3 regions of the Enterococcus sp. LJL98 genome follow, and region 3 is predicted to be linked to each of the others. Evidence: predicted binding sites of a transcription regulator. Region 3 holds the regulator's gene; each other region holds the start of a gene.
What was found. The regulator LexA, encoded in region 3, represses DNA repair genes until DNA is damaged. The targets are predictions, from matches to a motif close to CNAACANNTGTTNG.
Positions count from the first base shown of each region.

Region 1: the regulator LexA is predicted to act here: its motif matches at 6,006-6,019, upstream of dinB (DNA polymerase IV).
Region 2: the regulator LexA is predicted to act here: its motif matches at 8,818-8,831, upstream of uvrB (excinuclease ABC subunit UvrB).

Region 1 covers NZ_JBTXLU010000015.1:33,452-43,501, reverse strand. The annotation lists gene ACYSNO_RS11510 (M42 family metallopeptidase) at 16-1,104, opposite strand; gene nrdD (anaerobic ribonucleoside-triphosphate reductase) at 1,409-3,598, shown strand; gene nrdG (anaerobic ribonucleoside-triphosphate reductase activating protein) at 3,617-4,213, shown strand; gene ACYSNO_RS11495 (HAD-IIIA family hydrolase) at 4,269-4,802, opposite strand; gene dinB (DNA polymerase IV) at 4,866-5,978, opposite strand; gene ACYSNO_RS11485 (hypothetical protein) at 6,154-6,468, opposite strand; gene rsmI (16S rRNA (cytidine(1402)-2'-O)-methyltransferase) at 6,604-7,464, opposite strand; gene ACYSNO_RS11475 (DNA replication initiation control protein YabA) at 7,528-7,878, opposite strand; gene ACYSNO_RS11470 (PSP1 domain-containing protein) at 7,871-8,701, opposite strand; gene holB (DNA polymerase III subunit delta') at 8,727-9,665, opposite strand; gene ACYSNO_RS11460 (cyclic-di-AMP receptor) at 9,681-10,010, opposite strand; gene tmk (dTMP kinase) at 10,007-10,050, opposite strand, start outside.
Region 2 covers NZ_JBTXLU010000001.1:392,968-403,017, forward strand. The annotation lists gene ACYSNO_RS01860 (carboxylate--amine ligase) at 1-640, opposite strand, end outside; gene whiA (DNA-binding protein WhiA) at 765-1,700, opposite strand; gene ACYSNO_RS01870 (gluconeogenesis factor YvcK family protein) at 1,720-2,721, opposite strand; gene rapZ (RNase adapter RapZ) at 2,718-3,602, opposite strand; gene uvrA (excinuclease ABC subunit UvrA) at 3,935-6,760, opposite strand; gene uvrB (excinuclease ABC subunit UvrB) at 6,777-8,765, opposite strand; gene ACYSNO_RS01890 (amino acid ABC transporter substrate-binding protein/permease) at 9,004-10,050, shown strand, end outside.
Region 3 covers NZ_JBTXLU010000001.1:219,504-229,553, forward strand. The annotation lists gene rnz (ribonuclease Z) at 1-920, shown strand, start outside; gene ACYSNO_RS00980 (SDR family NAD(P)-dependent oxidoreductase) at 921-1,709, shown strand; gene ACYSNO_RS00985 (LapA family protein) at 1,724-2,071, shown strand; gene recJ (single-stranded-DNA-specific exonuclease RecJ) at 2,159-4,465, shown strand; gene ACYSNO_RS00995 (adenine phosphoribosyltransferase) at 4,476-4,988, shown strand; gene ACYSNO_RS01000 (hypothetical protein) at 5,073-5,288, opposite strand; gene lexA (transcriptional repressor LexA) at 5,615-6,232, opposite strand; gene ACYSNO_RS01010 (DUF896 family protein) at 6,375-6,617, shown strand; gene tkt (transketolase) at 6,718-8,712, shown strand; gene ACYSNO_RS01020 (Fur family transcriptional regulator) at 8,832-9,260, shown strand; gene ACYSNO_RS01025 (RidA family protein) at 9,273-9,656, shown strand; gene ACYSNO_RS01030 (DnaD domain protein) at 9,728-10,050, shown strand, end outside.

The DNA of each region.
Region 1 (10,050 bases), on a different contig from region 3:
TTTCTTCATGGATTATTAATAGCTTAATAGTTCTTTAACTGCTGCATCATCTAAACGACGAACCACTTCGGTTACGAGTTTCACCGTATTTAAATAGTCATCTTCGTGCATAATTGAAGTATGTGAGTGTAAGTAACGAACAGGAACGGTAATCGCAATCGTTGGCACACCATTACGATTTAAATGCATTTGTCCTCCGTCTGTTCCACCACCTGGAATCACCGTGTATTGGAATGGAATCTCTAATTCTTCGGCAACCTTAATGACAAAATTCAATAATTTTTTATGCGGAATCATGGAAGCATCAAAGATTAGTACTTGTGGGCCTTTACCTAAAACAGAATCTGATTCTTTCGGAGTCATTCCTGGTGTATCGCCTGCTGTACCAGTATCTAATGAAATGGCAATATCTGGGTCGACTAAATAAGAACTTGTGCGCGCGCCACGCAGACCTACTTCTTCCATCACACTGCTACCGGCAAAAAGACAGTTGTCATGCCCTTCTTTGGCTAAATTTTCAAGTACACGTAAAGAAACGGCTGTACCTGCTCGGTTATCCCATGCTTTGGCTAGTAAAAACTTACTGCCATTTAAGCGTTTGTATTCAATATGAGGGGTAATCATGTCGCCGGGACGAATTCCCCACGCTTTCGCTTCTTCTTCACTTGATGCCCCAATGTCAATGAACATTTCTTTCACATCGTAAGGTTTAGTCCGTGCATCTGGTGTTAAAACGTGTGGTGGTTTTGAACCAATGACACCATGAATGGTTTGCCCTTCTTGTGTTTTGATTTCAACTTGTTGAGCCAACATCACTTGTCCCCACCAACCGCCAAGTGTTTGGAATTCAATAAAACCTTTTTCTGTAATTTTTGTGACCATGAAACCAACTTCGTCCATATGACCACTAATAAATATTTTCGGTCCGCCACCATGACTTCCTGCGTGTTTCGCGATGACACTACCTAAGCCATCAAAGAAAATATCTTCTGCATAATCTTTTGCATAGGCTTTAAAGACTTCTCGAACCTCTTCTTCATTTCCTGGAACGCCACGAGCAGAAGTTAAATCAATCAGTAGCTGCTCTTCTTTTTTCTCTAACATTTCTTGCCACTCCTTTATAATTGAATACGTTTTTATTATAACAGTTCTTTTTTTCAATGCTAGTCTTTCTGCTTTTTTCTAAGATTGAAATATACAATACAATCTTTTTTTATTCACTTTGTGTAAGTTTTATCAACGTATAAATCTTATACCTCGCCCTTTCTTACTAGGTGACAAAAATGAATAAACACTATATATAGTGTTATTATCAAATGTCAATAGGTTTTAGCACAATATATAGATTGATTCTCGCATCGTTTTATCTTATGATAGAGAAGACCAATTAAAGGAGTGAGTACAATTGATGAACTTAAAGAGAAAAGATACACAACTAAACACTGTACAAAAGGGATTGGCTCGTATGAAAATTATCAAACGCGACGGCCGCTTAGTTGATTTTGATGACCAAAAAATTTATGATGCCCTCGTAAATGCCAAACGCCAAATTTCAGGTGAACTTTCTCCTCTTGATCATGAATTAATTTTAAAAATTGTCGAAAAAGTCGATGTCGAAATCGCACAACGCTTTGTCGATAATATCAAAATTTATGAAATTCAAAATATCGTGGAGCATACTTTGCTTGAAAATAGCGAATATGCCTTGGCTGAACATTACATTCATTATCGGACGCGCCGTGACTTCGAACGAAGCAAAGCGACGGACATTAACTTTACAATTGAAAAATTAATGAACAAGGACCAAACCGTAGTCAACGAAAATGCCAATAAAGATAGCGATGTCTTTAATACGCAACGCGACCTAACAGCTGGGATTGTCGGCAAATCGATTGGGTTAAAAATGTTGCCTCCCCATGTGGCTAATGCCCATCAAAAGGGGGATATTCATTATCATGACTTGGATTACCATCCATACTCGCCAATGACAAACTGTTGTTTAATTGATTTTAAAGGCATGTTAAACAACGGGTTTAAAATTGGTAACGCAGAAGTCGAATCGCCAAAATCAATCCAGACAGCGACTGCACAAATTTCACAAATTATTGCAAACGTGGCTTCTAGCCAATATGGTGGTTGTTCCGCCGATCGAATCGATGAACTCCTTGCCCCTTTTGCAAAGTTGAATTACGAAAAACACCTCACCGATGCCAAACAATGGATTGAGGGGGAAGCACGCCAAGAAGAATATGCACGCTTACAAACACGTAAAAATATTTATGACGCGATGCAAAGCTTAGAATACGAAATCAATACCCTGTTTACATCAAACGGTCAAACACCTTTCACTTCTTTAGGTTTTGGCTTAGGAACCAATTGGTTTGAACGAGAAATTCAACGAGCAATCTTACAAAATCGAATAAAAGGACTTGGAAAAGAAGGACGGACAGCAATTTTTCCAAAACTTATTTTTTCAATGAAACGTGGCATTAATGCCAACCCAGAAGATCCAAACTATGACATCAAACAACTCGCTTTAGAATGCGCAACCAAACGGATGTATCCGGACGTTTTAAATTATGATAAAATTATTGAACTAACTGGCAGTTTTAAAGTACCGATGGGCTGTCGTTCCTTCTTACAAGGATGGAAAGATGAAAATGGTAACGAAGTGAACTCCGGGCGGATGAACTTAGGGGTCGTGACTTTAAACTTACCTAGAGTCGCTTTAGAAGCCAATGGCGATCGCGACCGTTTCTGGAACCTCTTAGAAGAACGCCTCTTAATTGTTAAAGACGCCTTGCTTTATCGCATTGATCGTTGTAAAGAAGCTGCTCCCGAAAATGCCCCGATTTTATACATGTACGGTGCTTTTGGCAATCGTTTAAAACGCGGAGAAGCGGTAAATCAACTCTTTCAAAATCGACGCGCAACAATTTCGTTAGGTTATATCGGTTTGTATGAATCAGCGGCAGCCTTTTTCGGTGGCGCTTGGGAGACGAACCCAGAAGCCAAATCCTTTACGCTGGACATCTTAAAAACCTTAAAAGCGCATGTCGATGCTTGGTCGGATGATTACGGCTATCATTTTAGTGTCTATTCTACCCCAAGTGAAAGTTTAACCGATCGCTTTTGTCGCCTTGATACAGAAAAATTTGGAATTGTCGAAGACATTACGGATAAAGACTACTACACCAATAGTTTCCATTATGATGTTCGAAAAAACCCAACACCTTTTGAAAAATTAGATTTTGAAAAAGCGTACGTCCCTTATTGTTCGGGTGGATTCATTCACTATTGTGAGTATCCTGTTTTACAACAGAACCCAAAAGCCCTTGAAGCCGTATGGGATTATGCCTACGACCGTGTCGGTTATTTGGGGACAAACACCCCAATTGACCATTGCTATGCTTGTAACTACGAAGGTGATTTCTTGCCAACGGAACGCGGCTTTGAGTGTCCGCAGTGTGGCAATAACGATCCAAAAACATGTGACGTCGTAAAAAGAACTTGTGGGTATTTAGGCAATCCGCAAGCCCGTCCAATGGTTCATGGTCGTCATAAAGAAATTTCTGCCCGTGTGAAACATATGAAATAAAAAAAGGAGTGCTTCGAAGTGAGAAATCCCCAACCAAAAGAGTGGCTAGCAGAAGAATACAGTCAAAACTACATCGCTGATTATAAAGCTTTTAACTTTGTTGACGGGGAAGGTGTGCGCAATAGTTTGTACGTAAGTGGTTGTCTCTTTGCTTGTGAAGGTTGTTTTAATAAAGCAGTGCAAAACTTCCGTTACGGGACCCCTTATACCAAAGCCTTAGAAGACCAAATTATCGAAGATTTGGCCCATCCTTCTGTTCAAGGCCTGACATTACTTGGTGGCGAACCTTTTCTAAATACAGAAGTTTGTTTGACGGTTGTTAAAAGAGTCAAAGAGACCTTTGGAGAAACAAAGGATATCTGGAGCTGGTCAGGCTATACCTTTGAAGAACTTCTCTTAGAATCCGAAGACAAACTCGCTTTGCTTGCCTCAATTGATATCTTAGTCGATGGCCGTTTTGAATTAAGTAAAAAAGATTTAAATTTGCAATTTCGTGGAAGTAGCAACCAGCGGATTATCGATGTCAAAAAATCCTTGACGGCGCAAAAAGCCATTCTTTGGGATAAATGCCGCGATGGCGAACAATCATTTGATCAAATCAAAAAATCAATTTAAAGAAACGGGGCTGCGAAAAAATCGCAGCCCCGTTTGGGTTCTTTCTTTCTCTTTCCTACTTGGCAACAATCGACTCAATTGCAGCCAGACAATCGCTTGCTAGCTGCATCGATGGTGTCTGTAACCAAATTTCTACTTGTTCTTCACCCGTTCGAACCAAGACGCTTTTCATTTGTGCATTTTGAGCCAAACCGAAGTCATTGGTCACTGAATCGCCCACAATGTAACATTGCTCCCGGTCAAGCTCATGTTGAAGCAAGGCTGCTTCGACAAAGAAAGCTTGTGGTTTCTTACAATGACAACCATCTTCTCGACGATGCGGACACGTGTAGACAGCCGTTACTTCTGCCTGGGCTTTCGACAATTGTTCCAATAGGCCTTCTAAGGCTCGTTGATAGTCTTCAATCGTCATTCGACCATGAGCAATCTGACTTTGATTGGTGATGATTAGATTGAGATAACCGTGACTTTGAGCGAGCTTTAAGGCTGGAATCGCTTCTTCAAAAAAAGAAAAACCTTGACTGATCAAAGTGTGGCTCTCCCCACCTAAAGTTCCTAATAAATCCCAAAAAATAGCTTTCTTTTTCATGATTGAATGCCACCTTTCATTCTTTTTTTTTGAGCGAATTCTCTCTGACTCAAACAGCCAGAACTAGGTCTCCCATAAAGGCAAGACGATGTTTTCATAAGTCAAGGGATCCAAATTGGTTATCATAATCCCTAATAACCGAATGCCCTGTTCAAAGCCAATGATTTCTTCCCAAATTTGTGTACTTTGGAAAAAGATTGCTTCCTTTTCAGAAAGATAATCAGGCAACGTTACACGCCGGGTCAGCGTCGTAAAATCATCGTAACGAACTTTTAACACGACTGTTTTCCCATGTTTTTGATGACGTTTTAAGGCCTTCTCCACTTCTTCCGAAAGTTGTCTTAATTGTCGTAAAACCTCCGCTTCAGTCACGAGAGCGGTGCCATATGTATGTTCTTTTCCAATGGATTTTCGTTCCCTTGAAATTTCTACGGGTGCATTATGAATGCCACGTACTTTTCGATAGAAGGAATAGCCTCTTTTTCCAAAACGTTGAATCAGTTCCATTTCTTTTTTCTCATATAGGTCTCGCCCTGTATAAATGCCAAATTCATGCATCTTAGGCAACGTTTTTTTCCCGACGCCATGAAATTTTTCAATCGGTAAAGGAAATAAAAAGGCTAAGGCATCTTCTGGGGTCACAACCGTTAAGCCTCTAGGTTTTTGAAAATCCGAAGCGAGTTTCGCCAAAAACTTATTATAACTTACCCCCGCCGAGCAAGTCAGGTGGAGTTCTTGCCAAATATCTTGCTGAATCAACTTCGCCACTTTAATGGCTGAGCGGCTGCCTATTTTATTCTCGGTGACATCTAAGTAAGCTTCATCAATTGATACCGGCTCAATGATATCCGTGTAACGATGGAAAATTTTTCGGACCTCTTGAGAGATTTTTTGATATTTTTCATAGCTCCCCGGAATAAAAACGGCCTGAGGACAAAGTTCATACGCTTTTTGCGCACTCATCGCTGAATGAATCCCATATTGTCTAGCTAAGTAGTTTGCCGTCGTTACGACTCCTCGACCTTTGGTATCATTGGGGTGACGAGCAATCACGAGCGGAGCCTTAGCCAGTTCAGGATTGTCTCTTTCTTCCACAGAAGCAAAAAAAGCATCCATATCGATATGGATAATTTTTCTTGACGTATCATTTTTTAAAGGAAATGCCATCACCGTCATCTTGCTCACCTCACCGTCATTATAACCCAAACAGACGTTCTTATGCAAGATTCATTCACCGAGTGCGCGTCCTTACTTCGGCCACAAGAGGCCCGTTAATAAGCCTGCCAAAAATAATAACAGCCACGGCCAGATTTTTCTTTTTTCATGCTTCTTCTCCTTCCAAAGTCGGCGTTTACTGCTCACGCTCTGAAAAATACGTATCGATCATCGTTTTGATTTGATCGACTTCTTTCGTCAAAAAGAGGATACTCGGAAGACGGATTTCAGGGATTTGATGTTCGTTTAAAATCGGCGGAAAACGGTCTGGGACAATGAAGGCATCAACGGTTTGTTCTTTTGCAGCAGCCTCCCAATGAAAGGTCACCTCGTAGGTCTTCCCTAAGGCTTGCTTCAAGGCCTTTTCGAGCGGTTTCGTTGTCGGTAATCCATTCACATACATCACACTTAATAATTGATACGTATACAAAACAAAAGCAATTTTTTTCATTTTTTTCCACGCCCTTTTCTTCTCATTTTACGCTTTCCCTGATCAAAGCGCAAACCCTTTCATTTTTACTTACAAATAAGGTTACGCCAAACAAGCAGAAAATCAACGCTTTTCTGCTTGTTTGGCAACGCTCCTTTAAATCCCATGATATTCATTATAAACCACTTGCTTTTTCAATTGATTGCGCTTGGCAACTTCCTTAATGCTTTCGTTGGGCTTTTTTCCTTCATGAATCAAGGCTTCGACTTGTTCTTTCAAACTGCGGGAATCAACGACGACTTCCGCGACGGTCGCATCCCCTGCGACAAGAAGACAACATTCACCTTTGATTGGTTGTTGCGCTAAGTAATTGTCCAACTCTGCTAAAGTGCCACGTAAATACTCTTCATGTAGTTTTGTCAATTCGCGACAAATGACTGCTTGGCGAGTTGCACCAAACACTTCCATCATCGCTTGAATCGTCTTTTGAATGCGATGGGGCGACTCGTAAAAAATCGTTGTGGCAGACGAGTCCTTAAATTCTTGTAAGACTTCTTGTTGCTCTTTTTTCTTTCTAGGTAAAAAACCATAAAAAGTATGGGGCTGTGGTGTTAGACCAGAAGCGATCAAGGCTGTTAGTCCCGCTGTCGGTCCCGGTAAGGCCACGACCTTGATGTCTGCTGCCAGACAAGCCAACACCAATTCGTGTCCCGGATCACTAATGGAAGGCATGCCGGCATCACTCACTTGTGCAATGGCGTGGCCTTGTTCTAACAAGGTGATTAATTGAGGAATGCGTTCTTTGTAGTTGTGTTCATGAAAACTTTTTTGAGGCGTCGAAATATCAAAATGATTTAACAATTTTTGCGTATTTCTAGTGTCCTCACTGGCAATTAAATGCACTTCTTTCAACGTACGCACACTGCGAAAGGTCATATCTTCTAGGTTACCAATCGGGGTCGGTACTAGATAGAGAATACCCGACTCAACCCCTTTAAAACTCATTTGTACTTGCATTTTTTCCCACCTCTTAAAAAAAGACTGGTGACCATCAAATGACACCAGTCTGACTTTCATCTGTTAGGACATCCCGCTTTCACGGTAAATCACCTCTAAACAAAAAGCACAAGGCTCGTCGTTTTCGCGACGTGAACCGTAAAGGTCATAACAAACGTGAAAGCCTTCTTCGTAAATTTTTTCTAAATTTAAACGTGACTTAGAAAGCTCTTGCTTTACTTTGCCACTGGCCGTTTGCGCGGGTTGATCGATTTCTCTTAAATGTTGACGCAAACGTTGATTTTCCATTTCCAAGGTCGTATTTTTTTCAACGACTTCTTGTAAAGCGGATTTCATCTCAGCCATTTTCTTTAGCAATCCTTGTAATTCAGATTCGAATTCATTCAAACCATCGTATAAGGAACGTTTATCCATGGACATGTTTGCCACCTGCTTTTGCAACTTTTTCAACTTCATCCGCATCGTATTCAACAGGGACTTCTTTCCCTACTAGACGAACCTTTAAGACGCGACTAAGTAAATTTAAGCCAACAATGCGCCCTCGACCGTCTGGCGTCATCACTTCCGTCCCGTAATCAGGCAACTCACGTTTAGCGACTTCATATTCATCGTTTTCATATTTTAAACAACACATCAAGCGGCCACATAGCCCTGAAATTTTTGTCGGATTTAAGGAAAGTCCTTGATCTTTGGCCATTTTAATCGAAACTGGAACAAAATCGCCCAGAAAGGTCGAACAACAAAGCTGGCGACCACAAGGACCAATCCCGCCTAGAATCTTGGCTTCATCGCGCACGCCAATTTGACGCAATTCAATTCGTGTTCGGAAAATTCCCGCTAAATCTTTCACGAGCTCACGAAAATCAATTCGTCCATCGGCTGTAAACTGAAAAATCATTTTACTACGATCAAAAGTATACTCGACATCAACGAGCTTCATCGCCAAGCCATGTGCTCGAATTTTTTGTTTAGCCACTTGTAAGGCGTCTTTGGCATCTTGTTGATTGCGCTTCTCTTGTTCCATTTCTTTTTCAGAGGCTAAATGTAAAACCGGTCGCAAGGCATCCGGTAAATCTTCTTCGGCCATTTCTTTATTAGGAATCGCCACTTGGGCCATGTATTTTGCTTGTTGAGATTCAACCAATACGTAATCGTCGTATTTGAATTGCGTCTTGCCGGGAGAAAAATAGTAAATATGACCCGCTCTACGGTAACGCACACCTATGACTTCAACCATCGCTTTTCCTCCTATTCGCTGACTCTTATTCTTTGAAAAGTATTCTCAAGGTCAACTGCTCCGCGACTCCTTGGAACGGCACGTTCGCTGCTAATTTCTGCTGCGCTTTTAAGATTAATTCCAACTCACGGTTCACTTGAACGCCAGATACTTGATGTTGTAGCATTTGGTTTCTTTCGTTTTGGAAATAAAACAACAACATGGAAAAAAGGTCCTGTTGCTGTTGCTTTTCTTTCGCAACGGCTAAGATGCTCTTTTGCACATAAATAAATGCTTGTGGGTCCTTCTTTTTCAAGTAAGAAAACCACTGTTCAATTACATCCTTAGCACCATTAAACCATTCATCTTGAGAGATTTCAACTGCTTTTCGATAACTATTTGTCAGATGCGCAAGGAGGTTGGCACTTTGTTCATTGATCCCAGTCGCTTGCAAATTTTTCGTTAATGCCATTTTATTTAATGGTTTAAAGTGAATGATTTGACAACGCGATTGAATCGTCGGCAACACTCTTCCTAAACTTTCCACTTCTAAAATGGCCAACATCTGCCCGTCTGGTTCTTCTAAAAACTTTAACAAACTGTTGGCAGCACTGTTATTCATCGTATCCGCTTGCTGGATGATAAAAATTTGCATCCCTTTTTCAAACCCTTTTTTTGAAAAATCATTTTGTAACTGGCGAATTTGATCAACTTTAATCGATTGGCCATCCGGTGCAATCACGCGAACGTTCGGGTGCTCCCCTAGACGAATTCGTTTACAATTCACACATTCTCCACAAGGCGCTTGCTCAATGACTTGTTGACAAAAAAGGCGCTGTGCAAACCATAAGCTGAGTTGGTGTTTCCCTGTCCCTTTATCCCCTTCAAAAAGATAAGCATGGGCAATCCGCCCATGCTCGACATTTTTTTTCATTAGAGAAAAGACATAGGTTTGATTCGTTGCTAAAAAATCTTGCTCAACCATTTCTCTCCCCCTCAATTAATATTGATGGAAACCATCAATTGGCAGCACAAAAACCGTCGCGCCACCCACTTCAACTTCTACCGGATAAGGGACTTGTCCATCCATTGAAATATCCAAGGACATGGAACTAGACAAGTATTGTTTTCTCGATTGACACGTCTTCTTAATTAAATCCAACGTTTCTTGCACACGATTTTCTTCAACCCCGATTAAAAAAGTACTGTTTCCAGCTTTTAAGAAACCACCAGTGGAAGGGAGTCTTGTTGCTCGAAGATTCGCATCAATAAATTCATTTGCTAAACGGTTACTATCTTTGTCTTGAATAATTGCCATTACTAATTTCATTCGGGTCCATCTCCTTTAAAATAATCTGGGTAACTTTCAA
Region 2 (10,050 bases), 170 kb from region 3:
TAAAGTCTTGGGCAATCATATCACTTTGATAACCTGCTTGATAAATGCGTTCGATAATCACATCAAACTCCGCTCGTTCCTCAATAATAAATGCTTTTTTCCGCCCTTCAAAATCAATGGAGAGCCATTCAACACTATTGGCTGGCTTTAAAGCGACAGGAAATTCAAATGGAAGCGAATCGATAAACTTACCTTCAACCAGCGAGTCCTTACTAATAATCAAGGTTTTAGGATAAGGCAGTTGATAGGTTTCGCAGACTTCATAAAAGCTCACTTTATTGACTAATTTTTCAAAAAGAGCATAATCATTTGCAATAAACGTATAGTATGGCGCTAACTTTTCTTTATTTTTCGATAGTAGTTCTGCATAACCATCGCCACAAGGAATTAATAAGTATTGCATTTCAGGGTTGTTATACGTTGTTTTCGCTAATTTTAGTAAGGTTTCTGTAAAAACGGGATCTTCTTCAAATCCAGGTGTCGGATGAACCGTTACGATTTTACTATATCTCGTTGGCGCTAAGACATGTCCTGCGTAAGCTACCGACTTCATGCCATAAGCTTCATGAAATGATTTCGCCATTCCGTACACATTCATGTCACTTCCTAGTAAGATAGGAATGAATTTCATTTGTTCCATCATACAACACTCTCTTTTTTAAAGATTTTTTCAATAGGCTTATCATATCATAAACAAATAGACAAACAAAGTCAGATTGTCGCTCACTTATTGAATTTCTAAATTTTTGATGCGAAAATGAACGCTAATGGCTACCTTCTCTTAGTTTTTCAGCAAACTCATTAATTTTTCGAATTCGATGATTAATTCCTGATTTCGAAATTGCTCCAGTTGGGATCATTTCACCTAGTTCTTTTAAACTGACCTCAGGATTTTCTAAACGCAACTCTGCAATTTCTTGTAATTTTTCCGGGAGGGCATTCAAACCCACGCGTTCTTCGATGTAGCGAATATTCTCTATCTGCTTTGAAGCAGCATCAATCGTTTTGTTCATATTTGCTGTCTCACAATTGACGATACGATTCACCGAATTGCGCATATCTCTAACAATCCGAACATCTTCAAATTTTAACATCGAGTTCGTCGCCCCAATTAACGTTAAGAAATCGGCGATATGTTCAGCACCTTTCAAATAAGCGATATAGCCATTGCGACGCTCTAATGTCCGACCATTTAATCCATAGTAATTTAACATATCACAAATGTCTTGATTATGTTCTTCATAAGTAGAATAGATTTCAAGATGATAGCGACTTGTTTCTGGATTATTAACGGATCCAGATGCCATAAAGGCGCCTCTTAAATACGAACGCATTTTTTGAGAATTGCCCATAATTTCCTCCGAAACGTGGCTGTGAACCATCATTCCTTCAAAAATGCCTAAATCTTCTAAAACGTCTCGCGTTTCCTGTTTTAGGCGAACAATATAAACATTATTTTTCTTTAATTTCATTTTGCGTCGCACAAGTAATTCACTTCGGACGTGATAATGATCTTTTAGTAACGAATAAATCCGCCGAGCAATTGCTGCATTTTCCGTTTGTACGTTTAAAATAAATTGTTGATTCAAGATATTCAGTGACCCGTTCATTCGTATTAAGGCAGCTAATTCTGCTTTGGCATGTTCTCGATGCACTTCGAGACTCGTTAATTCTTTTTTGACTTCGGCTGCAAAAGACATTCCTTCACTCCCTTATTTCTTACACTTTCGCACCATAAACAATGCGTAAGAGTTCTTCAATGACTTTTTCCCCATCATGAAAAACACCGCCATTTTCCAACTTTAAGAAGTCCGTCGATACGACTCGACAGCCTTGGTCTCTTAAAGCTGAGAAATCGTGGACGACTTGCACTAGGTATTCGTCGTAGACTTCAAAGTCCATATACCCTTCTGGTACTTTTTCGGTATTAACCAATACCGTACTAATAAAAGGTTTATTCAGATGTTGATTCAAGACACGGACATGATCGGCATCGGTAAAATGCTCGGTTTCGCCTTTTTGCGTCATAATATTGCACACATAGACAATCTCTGCCTGTGTTTTCCCTAGCGCTTCGTTAATTTCAGGAATCATGAGGTTGGGTAAAATACTTGTAAAAAGGCTGCCTGGTCCCAAAACAATCATATCGGCATCCATAATCGAAGAAACCACTTTTGGTGCTGCTTTGGGTGCTGTTTGATTGTTTTGATTTGAGACATACACGTGATCGATCGTTTTCCGGCTTAAGGCAATTTTAGATTCTCCAACAGCGGTTGAGCCATCAGTAAAAACAGCATGGAGTACGAGCGGTTCATCCGAAGAGGGATAAACTTTCCCATCAACGTGCATCATTTTAGTCAATAATTGAATCGCTTCATAGGTACTTTGGCGCATTTCTGACATCGCGGCAATAATTAAGTTCCCTAAGGCGTGATTGGCTAAAAATTTATCTTCTTTTTTAAAACGATATTGAAAAATATCTGCATATAATTTTGGCATATCAGATAAGGCCACCAGAACATTGCGTAAATCTCCGGGTGGTGTCATATTTGTTACGGACTCACGAAGTTCACCACTACTGCCGCCATCATCGGCAACCGTCACAATGGCTGTAATATCAACACCTTGATTTCTCAAGCTTTTCAATAAGACTGGTAAGCCTGTCCCCCCACCAATAACAACCACTTTTGGTTTCCGAATCCGATAGGTCTTCATTTTCATGAGCGGTTAACCGTTTCTTTCCGTTTATCCTTATCGCGGTGGGTAACATTGACGCGATAAGTTTGTCCTAATGATTCTGCCAAACGTTTTGATAAAGCAACCGAGCGATGTTGTCCACCAGTACAGCCAATCGCCACCGTCAAGCTACTTTTTCCTTCTTGAATATAGCCCGGCATGATGCTTAAAAGTAATTGATTGAATTGCGAATAGAAGGCTTCTGTTTGCTCAAAGCTCATCACATAATCATAGACTTCTTGATCCAGTCCCGTTTTTGGTCGCAATTCTGAAATATAGTGGGGATTTGGTAAGAAACGGACATCCATGACGATATCCGCATCAATCGGGATGCCATACTTAAACCCAAAGGAAACGACTTCTACTCGAAAACCTACCTCTTTCGAAGCGATAAATTCTTGATTGATTTTTTCACGCAATTGACGAGGCGTCAAATTGGTCGTATCAATCACAATTGAAGCTTGTGTTTTTAAATCTTCTAATATCGCTCTTTCTTTTCGAATCCCTTCTGTAATTAACCCATCCATTGCTAACGGGTGGGTTCTTCTCGTTTCTTTATAACGTGAAACCAGTTCATTATCTGCCGCATCTAAAAAGAGAATGCGTGTATCAATAAATGCGGTATTTTCAATATCAATTAACATACTTTGAATTTCTTCGAAAAAAGAACGCGAGCGTAAATCAACAACAAGAGCGATTTTCGTTACTTTTCCAGTTTCTTTTACGAGTTCCCAAAATTTCGGAATCAAATTCGGTGGCATATTATCAATACAAAAATAGCCCATATCTTCAAAACTTTGGATTGCAACTGTTTTTCCTGCACCGCTCATCCCAGTAATAATTACGAGTTCTAAACTTTCTGCCATTCCAATCATTCCTTTATCATTTTCTATCCAATCTATTGTAACACCCCGAGCGTATCATAGCTATTCTTTTTCATTGAATTCTTACCGCAAAAAACTTTTGAAAGCAAAAAATAAGGTTTCGCCTCGTTTTCAAAAGAGTTGTGGACGCACAAATAGCGGTGTGACAAAAGTTGTTTTACCCTGAGAAACTGGAAGGGAATTCGGACAATTGTTTTTTGCAATTGCTCATATTTCGTGAAGTTTCCCAAAGCGTAGCCTTTTGTTGCCCGTTTATTCGCCAAATATTCGTAAAATACCAAGGGCCTGCGACGATTGTCACAGACCCTCCTCACTTATTTTGGTTGTAAGACACGCTTTAAATATTGTCCAGTATAACTTTCTTCGACAAGAGAGACTTCTTCTGGCGTCCCAACTGCCAGTATCGTGCCACCGCCGTCGCCTCCTTCAGGACCCAAATCAATCAGATGGTCTGCCGATTTGATAACATCTAGATTATGTTCAATGACGAGCACCGTGTTTCCTTGTTCAACCAAGCGATCTAAGACAAGCAACAATTTGGCTATGTCTTCAGAATGCAAACCCGTCGTTGGTTCATCCAAAATATAAAGACTCTTGCCATGCGATTTTTTATGTAATTCGCTCGCGAGTTTCATACGTTGCGCTTCGCCGCCCGACAGTGTAGTCGCGGGTTGGCCTAAAGTGACATAACCTAAACCAACGTCCACAATGGTTTGTAGCTTGCGATGAATCTTTGGTATCGCTTGAAAGAAGGCCACCGCATCTTCTACGGTTAAATCAAGAATTTCAGAAATGTTTTTCCCCTTGTATTTCACTTCAAGCGTCTCAGAATTGTAGCGTTTGCCTTGACATACTTCACAAGGAACATATACATCTGGTAAGAAGTGCATCTCTATTTTTAAAATACCATCGCCTTTACATGCCTCGCAGCGACCACCTTTAACATTAAAGCTGAAGCGTCCCTTTTTATAACCACGGATTTTCGCTTCATTGGTCGCAGCAAACAAATCACGAATGTCATCGAAAACACTGGTATACGTCGCTGGATTACTTCTTGGTGTTCGACCAATTGGACTTTGATCGATATCAATCAAGCGCTCAATCTGTCGATACCCAGTGATTTTTTTGAATTTCCCAGGTTTATTTGTATTTCGGTTGATTTTTTGTGCCAGAGCCTTTTTCAAAATTTCATTGACTAAAGTTGATTTTCCTGAGCCTGAGACGCCGGTAACTGCGATAAATTCTCCTAAGGGGAAAGTCACATCCACATTCTTTAAATTATTTTCAGTTGCACCTGTTATTTTTAATGCTTTTCCATTCCCCTTCCGCCGCTCTTTCGGGATAGGGATGACACGCTGACCAGATAAATATTGACCGGTTAAAGAATTCGGATTGGCAATCACTTCTTGCGGTGTACCGCAAGCCACAATTTCGCCACCTGCGTGACCGGCTCCAGGACCAATATCAATCAAATAATCTGCCGCTCGCATGGTGTCTTCATCGTGTTCTACCACGATGAGCGTATTTCCTAGATCACGCATTTTCCTTAATGATTCAAGTAAACGATCGTTGTCTCGTTGATGCAAACCAATTGATGGTTCATCTAAAATATACAATACCCCTGATAAATTCGAACCAATTTGTGTCGCTAACCGAATTCGCTGTGCTTCTCCACCAGATAGACTACCTGATGCTCGACTAAGTGTTAAATAATCTAACCCCACATTTTGTAAGAAACTCAAACGATCTTCAATTTCTTTCCGAATCGGCTTAGCAATCATTTGTTCTTGTTCGGAAAGCGTTAATTTTTCGATAAAAGTCAAACATTGATTAATGGATAACTGACTGACTTCCCCAATATGCGCACCATTGACTTTCACAGATAGGGCCTGTGGATTTAAACGATAACCATGACAAGCTTGGCATGTTAATTCTCGCATATACAGACGCATTTGTTCACGGGTAAAATCACTATTTGTTTCATGATAGCGTCGATTAATATTGGTAATAACCCCTTCAAAAGCCACTTCCACATCACGTACTCCACCAAAATCATTTTCATAATGAAAATGAAATGTCTCCCCATCTGATCCAAACAAGATGAGGTGACGGTGCTCCTCAGGTAACTCTTCAAAGGGGGTATCCAGATCAATATGAAACTCCTGGCACGCTTGTTCAAGCATTTGAGGGTAATATTGGGAACTAATCGGATTCCAAGGAACAAGTGCTCCTTCACGCAATGTTTTTCCTTGATCGGGAACAACCAAATCGATATCGACTTCTAGCTTTATCCCTAACCCATCACATTCTCCACATGCCCCAAATGGCGCATTAAATGAAAAGAGACGCGGTTCCAACTCTCCGACAGTAAAGCCACAATAAGGACAAGCATAATGTTCGCTAAATAACAATTCTTCTGACCCAATCACATCGACGAGGGCATACCCTTGTGCTAAATGTAGGGCATTTTCTAAAGAATCAAACAAACGGGAGCGGATACCTTCTTTCACGACAATCCGGTCAATTACGATAGCAATGTCGTGTTTTTTATTTTTTTCTAATTCCGGAACTTCACTTAAGTCATAAATTTCACCGTCGACTCGAACGCGAACGTAACCTTCTCGTTGAATCATTTCAAAGACACGCTTATGTTGCCCCTTTTTTTGATTGACGATTGGCGCTAAAATCTGCAACCGGCTACGTTCTGGTAGAGCTAGCACTTGATCGACCATCTGTTCAATGGATTGACTTGTAATTTCAGTCTGATCATCGGGACAGATTGGATGCCCAATTCGAGCATAGAGCAGCCGTAAGTAGTCGTTGATTTCCGTCACCGTACCAACGGTGGAACGAGGATTTTTACTCGTTGTTTTTTGATCGATTGAAATCGCTGGGCTTAAACCGTCAATACTATCCACATCAGGCTTATCCATTTGACCTAGAAACTGACGCGCATAAGCAGAAAGACTTTCGACATAACGTCGCTGTCCTTCCGCATATAGTGTATCAAAGGCTAAAGAACTTTTACCTGAGCCTGACAAACCCGTAATCACCACTAATTGATCTCTTGGAATTGTAACATCGATATTTTTCAAGTTATGGGCACGAGCCCCTCGAATGACTATTTTATCATTTGCCATAACATCAAACTCCTTTTTATTGTGCTTTTAATTCTAGGATGGTATCTCGTAAAGTCGCAGCTGTTTCGAAGTCCAGTGTTTTGGCTGCTTCGCGCATTTCTTGTTCTAATTTTACAATTAACAATTCTTTTTCTTCCTTTGATAATTCCGTATATGATTTCGTTAAATAGCCAGCTTCTTCTTCTGCAACTTTCGAAATCTTAATTAGCTGACGGATTTCTTTAATAATCGTGGTCGGGGTAATTCCGTGTGCTTCATTATAAGCTTCTTGAATTCCACGTCGTCGAGCCGTTTCATCGATTGCTTTTTGCATCGAATCCGTCACCTTATCCGCATACATGATAACTTTTCCAGAGGCGTTACGAGCGGCACGTCCAATCGTTTGGACTAAGGAACGCTCGCTACGTAAGAAACCTTCCTTATCTGCATCAAGAATGGCAACCAACGAAACCTCAGGCACGTCAATCCCTTCTCGCAATAGATTAATTCCTATTAAAACATCAAATTCACCCAAACGTAAGTCACGAATAATTTCCGTTCGTTCGAGCGTTTTAATATCACTATGTAAGTACTTCACTTTGATTCCTAATTCTTTAAAATAATCCGTGAGGTCCTCTGACATTTTCTTTGTTAAGGTCGTAATGAAAACTCGCTCATTTCGTTCGACTCGTTCGTTAATCTCGCCAACTAAATCATCGATTTGCCCCATAATTGGGCGGACTTCAATCAGTGGATCAAGCAGCCCTGTCGGTCGGATGATTTGTTGAACGACATGGTTTGTTTGCTCTGCTTCATAGGGCCCAGGAGTTGCAGATACGTAAATAATTTGATGGACGTGTTGTTCAAATTCTTCTAAACGTAAGGGCCGATTATCCAAGGCTGACGGCAACCGAAAACCATAATCAACTAGCATTTGTTTACGCGCGCGATCCCCATTATACATTCCTCGAACTTGTGGCATGGTCACATGCGATTCATCAATGACAATCAGGAAATCTTCTGGGAAGAAGTCAATCAAGGTGTAGGGGGGTTCTCCTTCTTGGCGCCCATCTAAATGACGGGAGTAGTTTTCGATACCCGAAGTGTAGCCCATCTCTCGCAACATTTCGATGTCATAGTTCGTTCGTTGTTCTAAACGTTGTGCCTCTAGCAATTGATCGTGACTCCGTAAAATTTTTAAACGTGCGTCAAGCTCCGACTGGATGGCTGCAATCGCTGTTTCTAGATGGTCCTCATCAGTCATAAAGTGTGTCGCGGGGAAAATAGAAATATGTTCTACTTCACTAATAACTTCGCCTGTAAGAGCGTCCACTTCCCGGATTCGATCAATTTCATCACCGAAAAATTCAACTCTTAATGCACGTTCATCACGAGAAGCTGGAAAGATTTCAACAACGTCACCTCTGACTCGGAAACGACCCCTTTGAAAGTCGATGTCATTGCGCTCAAATTGAATTTCTACCAATGCTTTTAGTACCTGATCACGTGAAATTTCCATCCCAGTTCGCAAAGAAACCACTTGCTTTTGATATTCTAATGGCGAACCTAACCCAAAAATACAAGAAACCGAAGCAACGACAATGACATCATTGCGTTCGAGCAAGGCCGAAGTGGCAGAGTGGCGTAATTTATCAATTTCATCATTGACACTCGAATCCTTTTCAATATAGGTGTCGCTTGAAGGGACGTAAGCTTCTGGTTGATAGTAATCGTAGTAACTAACAAAATACTCGACCGCGTTCTCAGGGAAAAACTCCTTGAATTCCCCATACAGCTGTCCAGCTAAGGTTTTATTATGAGCCATAATTAGTGTTGGCTTATTCACTTGTTCAATCACATTTGAAATCGTATACGTTTTCCCGGTACCTGTTGCACCAAGCAAAACTTGTGCTTTTTCTTTTTTGTTAATCCCATTCACTAGTTCTTGAATCGCTTGCGGTTGATCGCCAGCAGGTTGGTATTTAGAAACTAATTTAAATCGACGGGAAGTATCTCTTTCAATCATACTTTGCGCCTACTTTCTGTGGTTTTGCTCAATAATACCTATTCTACCATAGCGAACATACTTTCGCTATTTATTTTATTTATTTTTTTTACTCTTTACTCTTTTTTAATGACAGCATTCCTTACATGAAATGTCATTAAATAGATTAAATTCCGAAATTTTTTTCTCATTTTCTTGCTTATTTCAAATTCAATCAGTTATAATGCTAAAATATATGTTAATTAGGAGGTATCATCACATGAAAAAGAGACTATTATGGTTATCACTCTTTTCTATACTACTGTCTGGCTTGTTTTTGTCTACAAAAAATGCCTCTGCAGAAGAACAAACGTACAAAATCGGAACAGATGTCACATTTGCTCCCTTCGAGTTCCAAGATACAAATAATGAATATGTCGGCATCGACATTGATTTATTAAAAGAAATTGCCCAAGATCAAAACTTTAAGGTCGAGTTTAAACCTTTAGGCTTTAACTCGTCGATTCAAGGAGTACTCTCCAACCAACTGGATGGAATGATTGCCGGCATGAGCATTACTGAGGAACGAAAGAAAACGTTCGACTTTTCTGACCCTTATTTTGATAGCGGGATTCAAATGGCTGTAAAAGAAGATGACAACCACATTCAATCCTACGAGGACTTAAAAGGCTTCACCGTCGGGGCGAAAGTTGCCACAGAAAGCGCCACTTTCCTTGCTGAAAACCAAGAGAAATATGGATACGAAATCAAGCTTTACGAAGATGCAACTGGGTTATATGGCTCTTTGAAAAATGGGGCCTTACAGGCGATTTTTGATGATTTCCCGATTTTAGGTTATGCCATTAACCAAGGAGAGGCTTTCAAATTAGTTGGACAACCCGAAAAGGGAAATGCTTACGGTTTCGCCGTAAAAAAAGGCGAAAACCAAGCACTCTTAGAGAAATTCAATGCTGGTTTAAAACAACTAAAAGCTTCTGGACGCTACGATGAAATCATCTCAACTTATATCGTTCAAAACGAAACGCAAGAAACAATGAAACAAGTGACACCCAAAAAAGAACTTTATGTCATTGCGAGCGATTCTGCTTTTGCTCCTTTCGAATTTCAAAACGAAAACAATCAATATGTCGGAATTGACGTTGATTTAATGAAACGTGCTGCCGAGCTCCAAGGGTTCAATGTCAAATTTAATCACATTGGATTTTCTGGCGCTGTGCAATCTGTAGAAAACAACCAGGCCGATGGGATGATTGCTGGGATGACAATTACAGATGCCAGAAAACAAGCTTTTGATTTTTCAACACCT
Region 3 (10,050 bases):
CAGGAGCAGGAGTACCTGCGAAACATCGGAATGTTAGCGGTATTGCTTTAAAGTTATTAGATGAACGAAATGCCGTCTGGCTCTTTGACTGCGGGGAGGGTACGCAGTTACAAATTCTAAGGACCGCGATTCGTCCTAGAAAAATTGAAAAGATTTTTATCACCCATCTACACGGAGATCATATTTTTGGGTTGCCTGGTTTGATTAGTAGTCGTTCTTTCCAAGGAGGTTCAGAGCCTTTGGAAATCTATGGGCCAAAGGGAATTCAAGAATGGATAAAGACGACCTTGCGCCTTTCCAAAACCCATTTGAGTTATCCAGTGAAATATATTGAAATCCAAGAGGACGGCTTGATTTTTGATGATAAGCAATTTAAAGTCTATTGTCGGAAATTAGATCACGGCATTGAAAGTTATGGTTATCGCGTCGTTGAAGCGGACCATGTTGGCGAATTACAAGTCGAAGAATTAAAAACACTCGGGGTAAAACCTGGGCCAATCTTTGGGAAAATCAAACAAGGACAGACCGTTACTTTAGAAGATGGTCGAGTCATTGATGGGAAAAGGTTTATTGGTGAATCGAAGAAAGGCCGCATTGTGACGATTTTAGGCGATACACGTAAAACAAAACAGTCCGTCGAGCTGGCACGAGACGCAGATGTCCTCGTCCACGAAAGTACGTTTAATAAAGAAGAAGCGAAACTTGCACGGGCCTATTTCCACTCAACGACTCATGAAGCGGCAGCAGTCGCGAAAGAAGCCAATGTGGAGAAATTAATTCTCACTCACATTAGTGCACGCTATCTAGGGAAAGACGTGGAAGGCTTACGGAATGAGGCGAAAGAGATTTTTGAAAATGTCTGGGTAGCAAAAGATTTTTATAGTGTCGATATTCCTTTAAAGAAGAAGGAGGAAAACTAAGTGAAACTGAAAGGCAAAATCGTATTAGTCACAGGTGGTTCGACGGGCTTAGGAGAAGCGATTTGTTATGAAGCGGCTAAACAAGGAGCGATCGTCGTAACGAGTGCGCGTCGTGTGGCACTACTCGAGCGCGTTAAGGAAAATTGTCAACGTTTGAGTCAAAACAAAGCCTATGCCTTTGCAGTTGATCTGGAAGATGCGGAAAGTATTCAAAAATTGATTCAGCAAGTGAAAACCGAAGTAGGAGTGGTCGATGTCTTAGTCAATAACGCAGGCTTTGGTATTTTTGAAGACTTTGTCACTTTTGATTTAAGCAAGGCACGGAAGATGTTTGAAGTCAATCTTTTTGGCATGATGTATCTCACTCAAGCGATGGCGATTGAGATGTTGCCTCTCACCAAAGGGCACATTATTAATATTGCCTCCATGGCCGGTAAGATGGCAACGCCAAAGTCTACGATTTATTCAGCAACGAAATTTGCTGTCATTGGTTTTTCAAATGCCTTACGTCTAGAACTGAAACCATTTAATATCCACGTGACAACCGTCAATCCAGGTCCGATTGAAACAAACTTCTTCAATTTAGCGGACCCTTCTGGGGCTTATTTATCGAGCATCGACCATTTTGTTTTAGATCCGGAGAAACTCGCGAAAGAAATCGTGAAAAATATGAGCGCCCCTAAGCGAGAAATTAATCGACCTTTCGTGATGTCAGCGGCGGCTCAATTTTATCAATTGTTCCCGCGGATAGGGGATTATTTAGCAGGTGGGATTTTTAATAGAAAATAGGAGGTGAAGAGCGTATGAAAAATCAGTGGCGGTTATACTTAGGCTTATTTTTTACCTTTGTTATTATCATCTTTGCAATTATGAACAATCGAAGAGTTTCCATTAGTTTTGGGTTCTTTTCATTTGCTGCACCCTTGGTTTTAGTAATTTTTGGTTCGGCGCTTTTAGGTGCTTTGATTGTTTCCTTGATGGTGACGGGGAGTTATTGGCGCCAAAAAAAAGAAATTAAGGGACTCAATGAACAGCTCGCGCAAATCGAAACAAGAATCAAGGAAGAAGTGGAAAGTCGAATCGTTCAGCGGCGATTGGAAGAAAAGGTGGAAATCTCTGAACAGGAGACAAAGGATCCTTTTTCGTATTGAAGGTGAGTATTGAGAGTCAGGCTTTTTGCCGAGACTCTTCTTTTTTGTTCGCGGCTTTGTTATAATTGATAAGTTAGGAGTGATGGAGTGAAAGCAGCGAGATTTGATTGGCAAATGCCGAAAGTAGAAGAACTTCCACAAACATATCTAACGATGTGTGAACAGTATCAATTATCACCTGTTTTAGCACAATTGCTATGGAATCGTGGCGTTCAAACAGATGAGGCGATGCGAAAATTTATGCAACCAGAAATTCATGACTTACATGATCCTTATTTATTTCATGGAATGGAAACAGCAGTGGAGAGGCTACATGAGGCGATTGTTTCGGATGAACGAATTTTAATTTATGGGGATTATGATGCGGATGGGATTACGAGTACGACGGTCTTGAAAGAGACGCTTGAACTGCTAGGTGCTCAGGTCGAAACCTATTTACCGAATCGTTTTACGGATGGATACGGACCAAATATTCACCGCTATCAAACGTTCATTGAATCCGGTGTTCAACTAATTTTAACGGTTGATAATGGTGTTTCTGGTCATGAAGCGATTGACTATGCCAATCGTCAAGGAGTCGATGTTATCGTTACTGACCATCATGAACTACCAGAAACGCTTCCTGCAGCTTATGCCATCATTCACCCGCGACATCCTTTGGGGGATTACCCCTTTAAAGATTTAGCCGGTGTCGGTGTGGCTTTTAAATTGGCCTGTGCGCTATTAGATGAGATTCCAGTAGAACTATTTGATTTAGTTGCAATTGGAACCATTGCAGATATGGTATCTTTAACAGACGAAAACCGAGCGCTAGTCATTTGGGGATTACAACAAATGAAGCAAGGGGAACGCTTAGGCCTAAATGAACTGCTCTTAATTAGTGGGGAGAAACTAAGTACCCTTGATGAGTCAACAATAGGTTTTTCAATCGCGCCACGCTTAAACGCGATTGGTCGCTTAGGAGATCCGAATCCAGCAATTGATTTATTAACAACTTTTGACGAGGATCACGCGAAAGTATTGGCGGAAGAATTTCATCGGATAAATCAAGAAAGAAAAGATTTGGTTGAAATGGCTACGAAAGAAGCGTTGACTCAAGTTGATCCAAAGCATGCGATTCACCTTTTAGTTGGTCAGGACTGGCACGAAGGAATTCTAGGGATTGTTGCAGGTCGTGTCATGCAAGAAACAGGCAAGCCGACCATCGCTTTAACGCGAAAAGAAGAGGGGTTGGTTAAAGGTTCCGGTCGTAGTGTAGAGGCCTTGAATATGTTTGCGATGTTACAACAAAATGAACAGTTGTTAACGACTTTTGGTGGACACCACGCAGCAGTTGGGCTAAGTTTTGCTTATGAAGATTTATCGGCATTACAAAATCGAATGAATCAGTATGTAATAGATGAAGCCATTGATTTAACGCGTGGCATCCCCCTTCAAATTGATGCCGATTTAGCGATTGAAAGTGTTGACTTAGCCTTCATTCGTTCGCTAAAGCAACTGGCTCCTTTTGGGATGCACAATCAAGTGCCGCAATTTCTATTTTCGAAAGTGAAAGTCCCAGAAAGTCGAAGTATTGGAGCGGAACAGAAGCATTTGAAGTTTGTCCTAGCAGATGATAAGGGGCATCAAATCGATGGGATTGGTTTTGGTTTCGGTCATGAACAGAGTGAATTTCGAACAGATTGTTTGAATGTAGTCGGTCAATTGACTATTAATGAATGGAACGGCCAAGCGCTTCCCCAACTGCGTTTACAAGATTATCAAATTACTGCGCTCCAAATTTTTGACTTTAGAGGGAAAAAGTATCAACAACAGTTAGATTTTCAAGAAAAAACTCTTTTTATCTCATTTAGTCAAAAGTTTTATAAAGCTTTTGAACAAAAAGGGAAGCAAACTGTCTATATTGAACAAATAGAACAATTTCAGAAGTATTGCCAAGCGGGGTTGGCTTGTTCTCAGATCGTTTTTATAGATTCACCCAAAAAGTTAGAATTAATAAAAGAAATTGTAGGATACAGTCAAATTTCACGTATTTATTTCCTAGGTTTGACCGCAGATGATGCGTACTTAGATGGGATTGGTTCCAGAGAGCAGTACGGGAAGTTATTCAAGTTATTGAAGAATCATTCGAGTCTAGATGTGCGTTATAAAGTACAGGCGATTTCGGACTATACAAGAATACCAAGTAAATTGTTAATTTTTATGATTCAAGTATTTGTCGAATTAGGTTTTGTGACGGTAGAAGATGGGGTACTAAGAACGATTGAAAACCCGGAAAAACGAGCATTAACCGAGAGTCGATTGTATCAAGAGCGACAGCAAAAAATTAAAAGCGAAGAATTTTTATTGTTGAGTGATTTAGAAAAGATTAAGGAATGGCTGGGTCATTCTTAGGAGGAAGAACATGAATTTAAAAGATTATATTGCAAGTATTCCAAACTATCCATCAGAAGGGATTACTTTCAGAGATATCTCACCTTTAATGGCAGACGGAGAAGCTTATCGTTATGCGACAAAACAAATTGTTGATTATGCAAAGGATAAAAAGATTGATATGGTAGTCGGACCTGAAGCACGTGGCTTTATCGTGGGTTGCCCAGTCGCTTATGAAGCTCGTGTCGGTTTTGCTCCCGTGCGTAAACCGGGGAAATTACCACGTGAAACGATTGAAGTTTCTTATGATTTAGAATACGGATCAGATACATTGACGTTACATGCCGATGCCATAAAGCCCGGACAGCGTGTGTTGTTGTGTGATGACTTATTAGCGACAGGTGGTACGGTAAAAGCGAGTATTGAATTAATTGAACGATTGGGTGGGATTGTTGTGGGCTGTGCCTTCTTAATTGAACTTGTTGATTTAAAAGGGCGCGAAAAAATTGATGGCTATGAAATTTTCACCTTAATGAAATATTAAAATGTAGGTTTTCTTGCGTAAAATAAGAAATGCAAGAAGCAATGATTTCGAGAGAAATTGTGGCTTCCTGCATTTTTTATTTAATTAATGAAAATCATCTGAGTAAAAGTATTCTGTTTCCATTTGATAACATTCTTGTTGATATCTTCTTTGACGTAGTCGTTTATCATCCCATAAAATAAGCCATAAAGTAAATAAAGGTCCTAAAATTAAAAAGGCGATTAATGAGCCAAAATTTCCAATAATGATACCAATCAGTAATACCCCAATTAAAAAACCAAAACGACGGACTGCTTTCATGTCGATCCACTCCTTATCTTATAGAACGTTTGTTCGTGCCTTTATTATACGAATGTTTGTTCGGTTTGTAAAGAGGAAATCGAAAAAAAATTCTTTTTCTAGATAGAAGCATGATTTTCCACGAAAAATTAGCCCTTTTTTTCCTCAGATTTTTTTGAAAAGAAAGGTGCCTATGTGGCTAGCGGTCGTTCGTAACGTCAAATGTTCACAAAAAAAAGAGCCGTGACTTTTGTCAATGCTCTTTTCGTTTAAAATGAATGAAAGTTCTTTAAGTAAGTGTTTGGTCTATACTCAAAATAGCCGACAGGTATTGATTTTTGTCAGAGTCAAAAATGACGATAGAGTCCAACAACCAGGCCTAATATTTTGATGTCTGGCAAGATGATTGGATCCAAAAAATCATTTTCTGGTTGAAGGCGCACGTAGTCTTTTTCCCGATAGAACCTTTTACAAGTCGCTTCGTTGTCATCTGTCATTGCAATCACAATATCACCGTTTCGTGCAATGTCTTGCTTACGAACGATGACTTGATCACCATCTAAAATGCCAGCATTAATCATACTTTCACCAGAAATCGTTAACATGAAATGCTGGTTTTCGCTATTGGCAAGTTGAGGCGGGATGGGAAAAAAATCAGAGGCTTCTTCAACTGCTAAAATTGGTTCGCCAGCTGTGACAATACCTAGTAAGGGAATGTTTTTTTGTTCACCACCGACTGTTTCTAAGCCAAGTGCAGTCAATTCGATTGCCCGTGGTTTGGTTGCATCTCGTTGAATGTAGCCGTTTTTTTCTAATCGAGATAAATGTCCGTGAACAGTCGAAGTTGAAGAAAGGTTGACGGCTTCTCCGATTTCTCGCACGGTTGGTGGGTAGCCTTTTTCTAATACGCGTTTATGAATAAAGCGCAAGACTTCAATTTGTCGGCTTTCGGTTTTTTTTGCCAAGAGTTGCACCTTCTTTCCTAATAATTAGTTTTATTTTAACATATGAACGAAAACAAATCAAACAGATGTTCGCTCCTTGTGGCTTCTTATTGTGTTTTTTCTCAAATTTGTATAAGATAATGAGGATGAGAGGAGTGGGAATATGTTATCAGAAAAAAAATTAAATCGCATCAATGAATTAGCCCGCAAAAAAAAGAGTACAGGTTTGACACCTACGGAAGAAAAAGAGCAAAAAATCTTAAGAGAAGAGTATTTAAGTGCTTTTCGTGGCGGCATGAAACATCATATTGAAGGCATGAAAGTCGTCGATCCATTAGGCAACGATGTGACTCCGGATAAATTAAAAGCAATTCAAAAAGAAAAAGGATTGCATAATCGTAAATAGGAACAATCTTTCTTGAAAAGGTTGTAAAAGAAGCCAATATCTTTTATAATGGAAAATGAATAAAGGTAAAAAAAACCTAAACTAATAGGAGGCGCTTCATTTGTTTGATAAGATTGATGAATTAGGAGTTAACACGTTACGTACATTAAGTATTGATATGGTTCAAAAAGCCAATTCTGGTCACCCAGGATTACCAATGGGTGCTGCTCCAATGGCCTATGCATTATGGACAAAACATTTAAAAGTAAATCCAAAAACATCAAGAAATTGGGTTGATCGTGATCGTTTTGTTTTATCTGCTGGTCATGGTTCGGCATTGCTTTATAGTCTCTTACACTGTTCAGGCTACGATGTACAAACGGAAGATTTGAAGAATTTCCGTCAATGGGGCAGTCGTACGCCAGGACACCCAGAAGTCCACGATACCGATGGTGTAGAAGCGACAACAGGTCCGTTAGGTCAAGGAATTGCCATGGCTGTAGGAATGGCAATGTCTGAAGCACACTTAGCAGCAACTTACAATCAAGAGGGGTTCCCTGTGGTTGACCACTATACGTATGCACTTTGTGGTGATGGTGACTTAATGGAAGGCATCTCTCATGAAGCGTCATCGATGGCCGGTCATATGAAGTTAAATAAATTGATCGTTTTATATGATTCCAATGACATTTCATTGGACGGACCAACTTCGAAATCATTCACCGAAAATGTTGGAGAAAGATATGAGGCCTATGGTTGGCAACACCTTCTAGTGAAAGATGGTCGTGATTTAAATGAGATCTCGGCAGCAATTGAAGCAGCGAAAAAAGAAACAAACAAACCAACCTTAATCGAAATTAAAACTGTGATTGGTTTTGGCGCACCAAACGAAGGAACTTCGTCTGTTCATGGTGCACCATTAGGAATCGAAGGTATCCAAGCAGCGAAAAAAGTTTATGGTTGGGATTATCCAGAGTTTACGGTTCCAGAAGAAGTAGCGGCACGTTTTAAAGAAACAATGATTGACGAAGGACAAAAAGCAGAAGAGGCCTGGAATCAATTGTTCGCTGAATATGAAGGGGCACATCCAGAGTTAGCTGCTCAATTTAGACAAGCCTTTGCCGATGAGCTACCAGAAGATTGGGATGCAGATCTGCCAACGTATGAAGTAGGATCCAACCAAGCGAGTCGGGTTTCAAGCAAAGACATGATTCAAGCATTATCACAAGCCGTTCCTTCTTTATGGGGAGGTTCAGCCGACTTATCTGGTTCAAACAATACGATGGTAGCAGCTGAAAAAGATTTTGAGCCTGGGCAATATGAAGGGCGAAATATTTGGTTTGGCGTGCGTGAATTTGCGATGGCTGCAGCAATGAATGGTATTCAATTACATGGTGGTACCCGTGTGTATGGCGGAACGTTCTTTGTCTTTGTTGATTATTTACGCCCAGCTGTTCGTCTCGCAGCGATTCAAAAAACACCAGTCACTTATGTTTTAACACATGATTCTGTGGCGGTTGGTGAAGATGGTCCAACACATGAGCCGATTGAACAACTTTCAAGCTTACGAAGCATTCCGAATTTACATGTTATTCGTCCTGCTGATGGGAATGAAACACGTGCAGCTTGGAAAATTGCGATGACTTCAAAAGAAACACCGACAGTTTTAGTTTTAAGTCGTCAAAACTTACCTGTGATTGAAGGAACGCTCGAGTTAGCGGATGAATTTGTCGCAAAAGGTGCTTATGTTGTTTCTCCTCAAAAAGGAGAGACACCGGAAGGAATTTTATTAGCGACTGGTTCAGAAGTCTATTTAGCAACACAAGCGCAGCAAGCATTGGCTGCAGAAGGAATCGATGTTTCGGTTGTTTCTATGCCAAGTATGGATTTATTTGAAGCACAATCGGCTGAATATAAAGAGTCTGTCTTACCAAAAGCAGTGAAAAAACGTGTGGCAATTGAAGCCGGTGCATCTTTTGGTTGGGAACGCTATACGAAATGTCGAGGAACCATTTTAGCGATTGATCATTTTGGTGCATCTGCGCCTGGCGATCGCGTCTTAGCGGAATTTGGCTTCACAACTGAAAATGTAGTCAATACCTTTAAATCGTTATAGGCGACTAAGAAAGATGGATCAATTTCCGACTCTGGAAATTTATCCGTCTTTTTTGCTAGATAAATTCGTGGAGTCATAGTATGATAATGAGAGAGAATAAACAAAAGGAGGGAAAAGTAATGGCGACATTTGATGATGCTTTAACCTATTTAAAAGGGGAAAATATCCGCATTACCCCTCAAAGAATTGCCATCTTGGAATTCCTGACAGAAGCTCACAGTCATCCGACAGCAGAAGAAGTCTATCGTGCCATTGAAGAAAAGTTCCCTGGAATGAGTGTTGCGACAGTCTATAATAATTTAAAATTATTTACAGAAATTGGCTTTTTAAAAGAAATGAATTACGGTAGTTCATCCAGCCGTTACGATTTTGCCATTAACCCTCATTATCATGTGATTTGTCAAAAGTGTGGGAAAGTTGCGGACTTCTTTTATCCAAGATTAGACGATGTAGAAATGGCGGCTGACCGTTTAACTGATTATCAAATTCAAAGTCATCGACTTGAAATTTATGGACTCTGTCCAGAATGTAAAAATATAGAAGAGTAGGGAGTTTTTTTTATGTCAATTATTCAAACAAACCAAGCACCTAAAGCCATCGGACCTTATGTTCAAGGACGTGTTGCAAATGGATTTTTATTTGCGTCAGGTCAAGTACCTTTAGACCCTGTGTCCGGTGAAGTTGTCGGTACAACGATTGAAGAACAAACCGAACAAGTCGTTAAAAATATTGCAGCAGTGTTAGAAGCTGCTGGAATTACTTCAGATGAAATCGTAAAGACGACTTGTTTTTTAAAAAACATGGATGATTTTGTTGTATTTAATGGGGTGTATGGTACCTTGTTTAAGGAGTTATTACCTGCTCGCTCTGCAGTAGAGGTCGCTCGCTTACCAAAAGATGTCTTAGTTGAAATCGAAATTATTGCTGACGTTTCAAAAAAATAGGTAAAGAGTCAAAGGAGAGAGAAGCAACGCTCTCTTTTTTTCATTATTGTAATCGCTAGAGGGGAAGACAGATGCTTGCATTAGAAGAATTTTTAAAAAATGGTCAAACGACCATTTCAAACTTAATCTTGGAAAATTATCGTAAAATTGGTCTCTCAAATGAGGAGTTTTTGTTGTGGTTACAACTCCATCGCTATGCAGAAAAAAATATTTTTTTTCCTGATTTAACCGAGATTGCCAAGAACATGAATGTTAATCAACAGGAGATTTATTATTTATTAAACCAACTGGTTCAAAAACAGTTCATTCAAATCACCTCTAAGAAAGACGCACAAGGGATGGTACAAGATGCTTATGACCTCAGCCTAATCTATCAAAAACTCCACCTTTTACT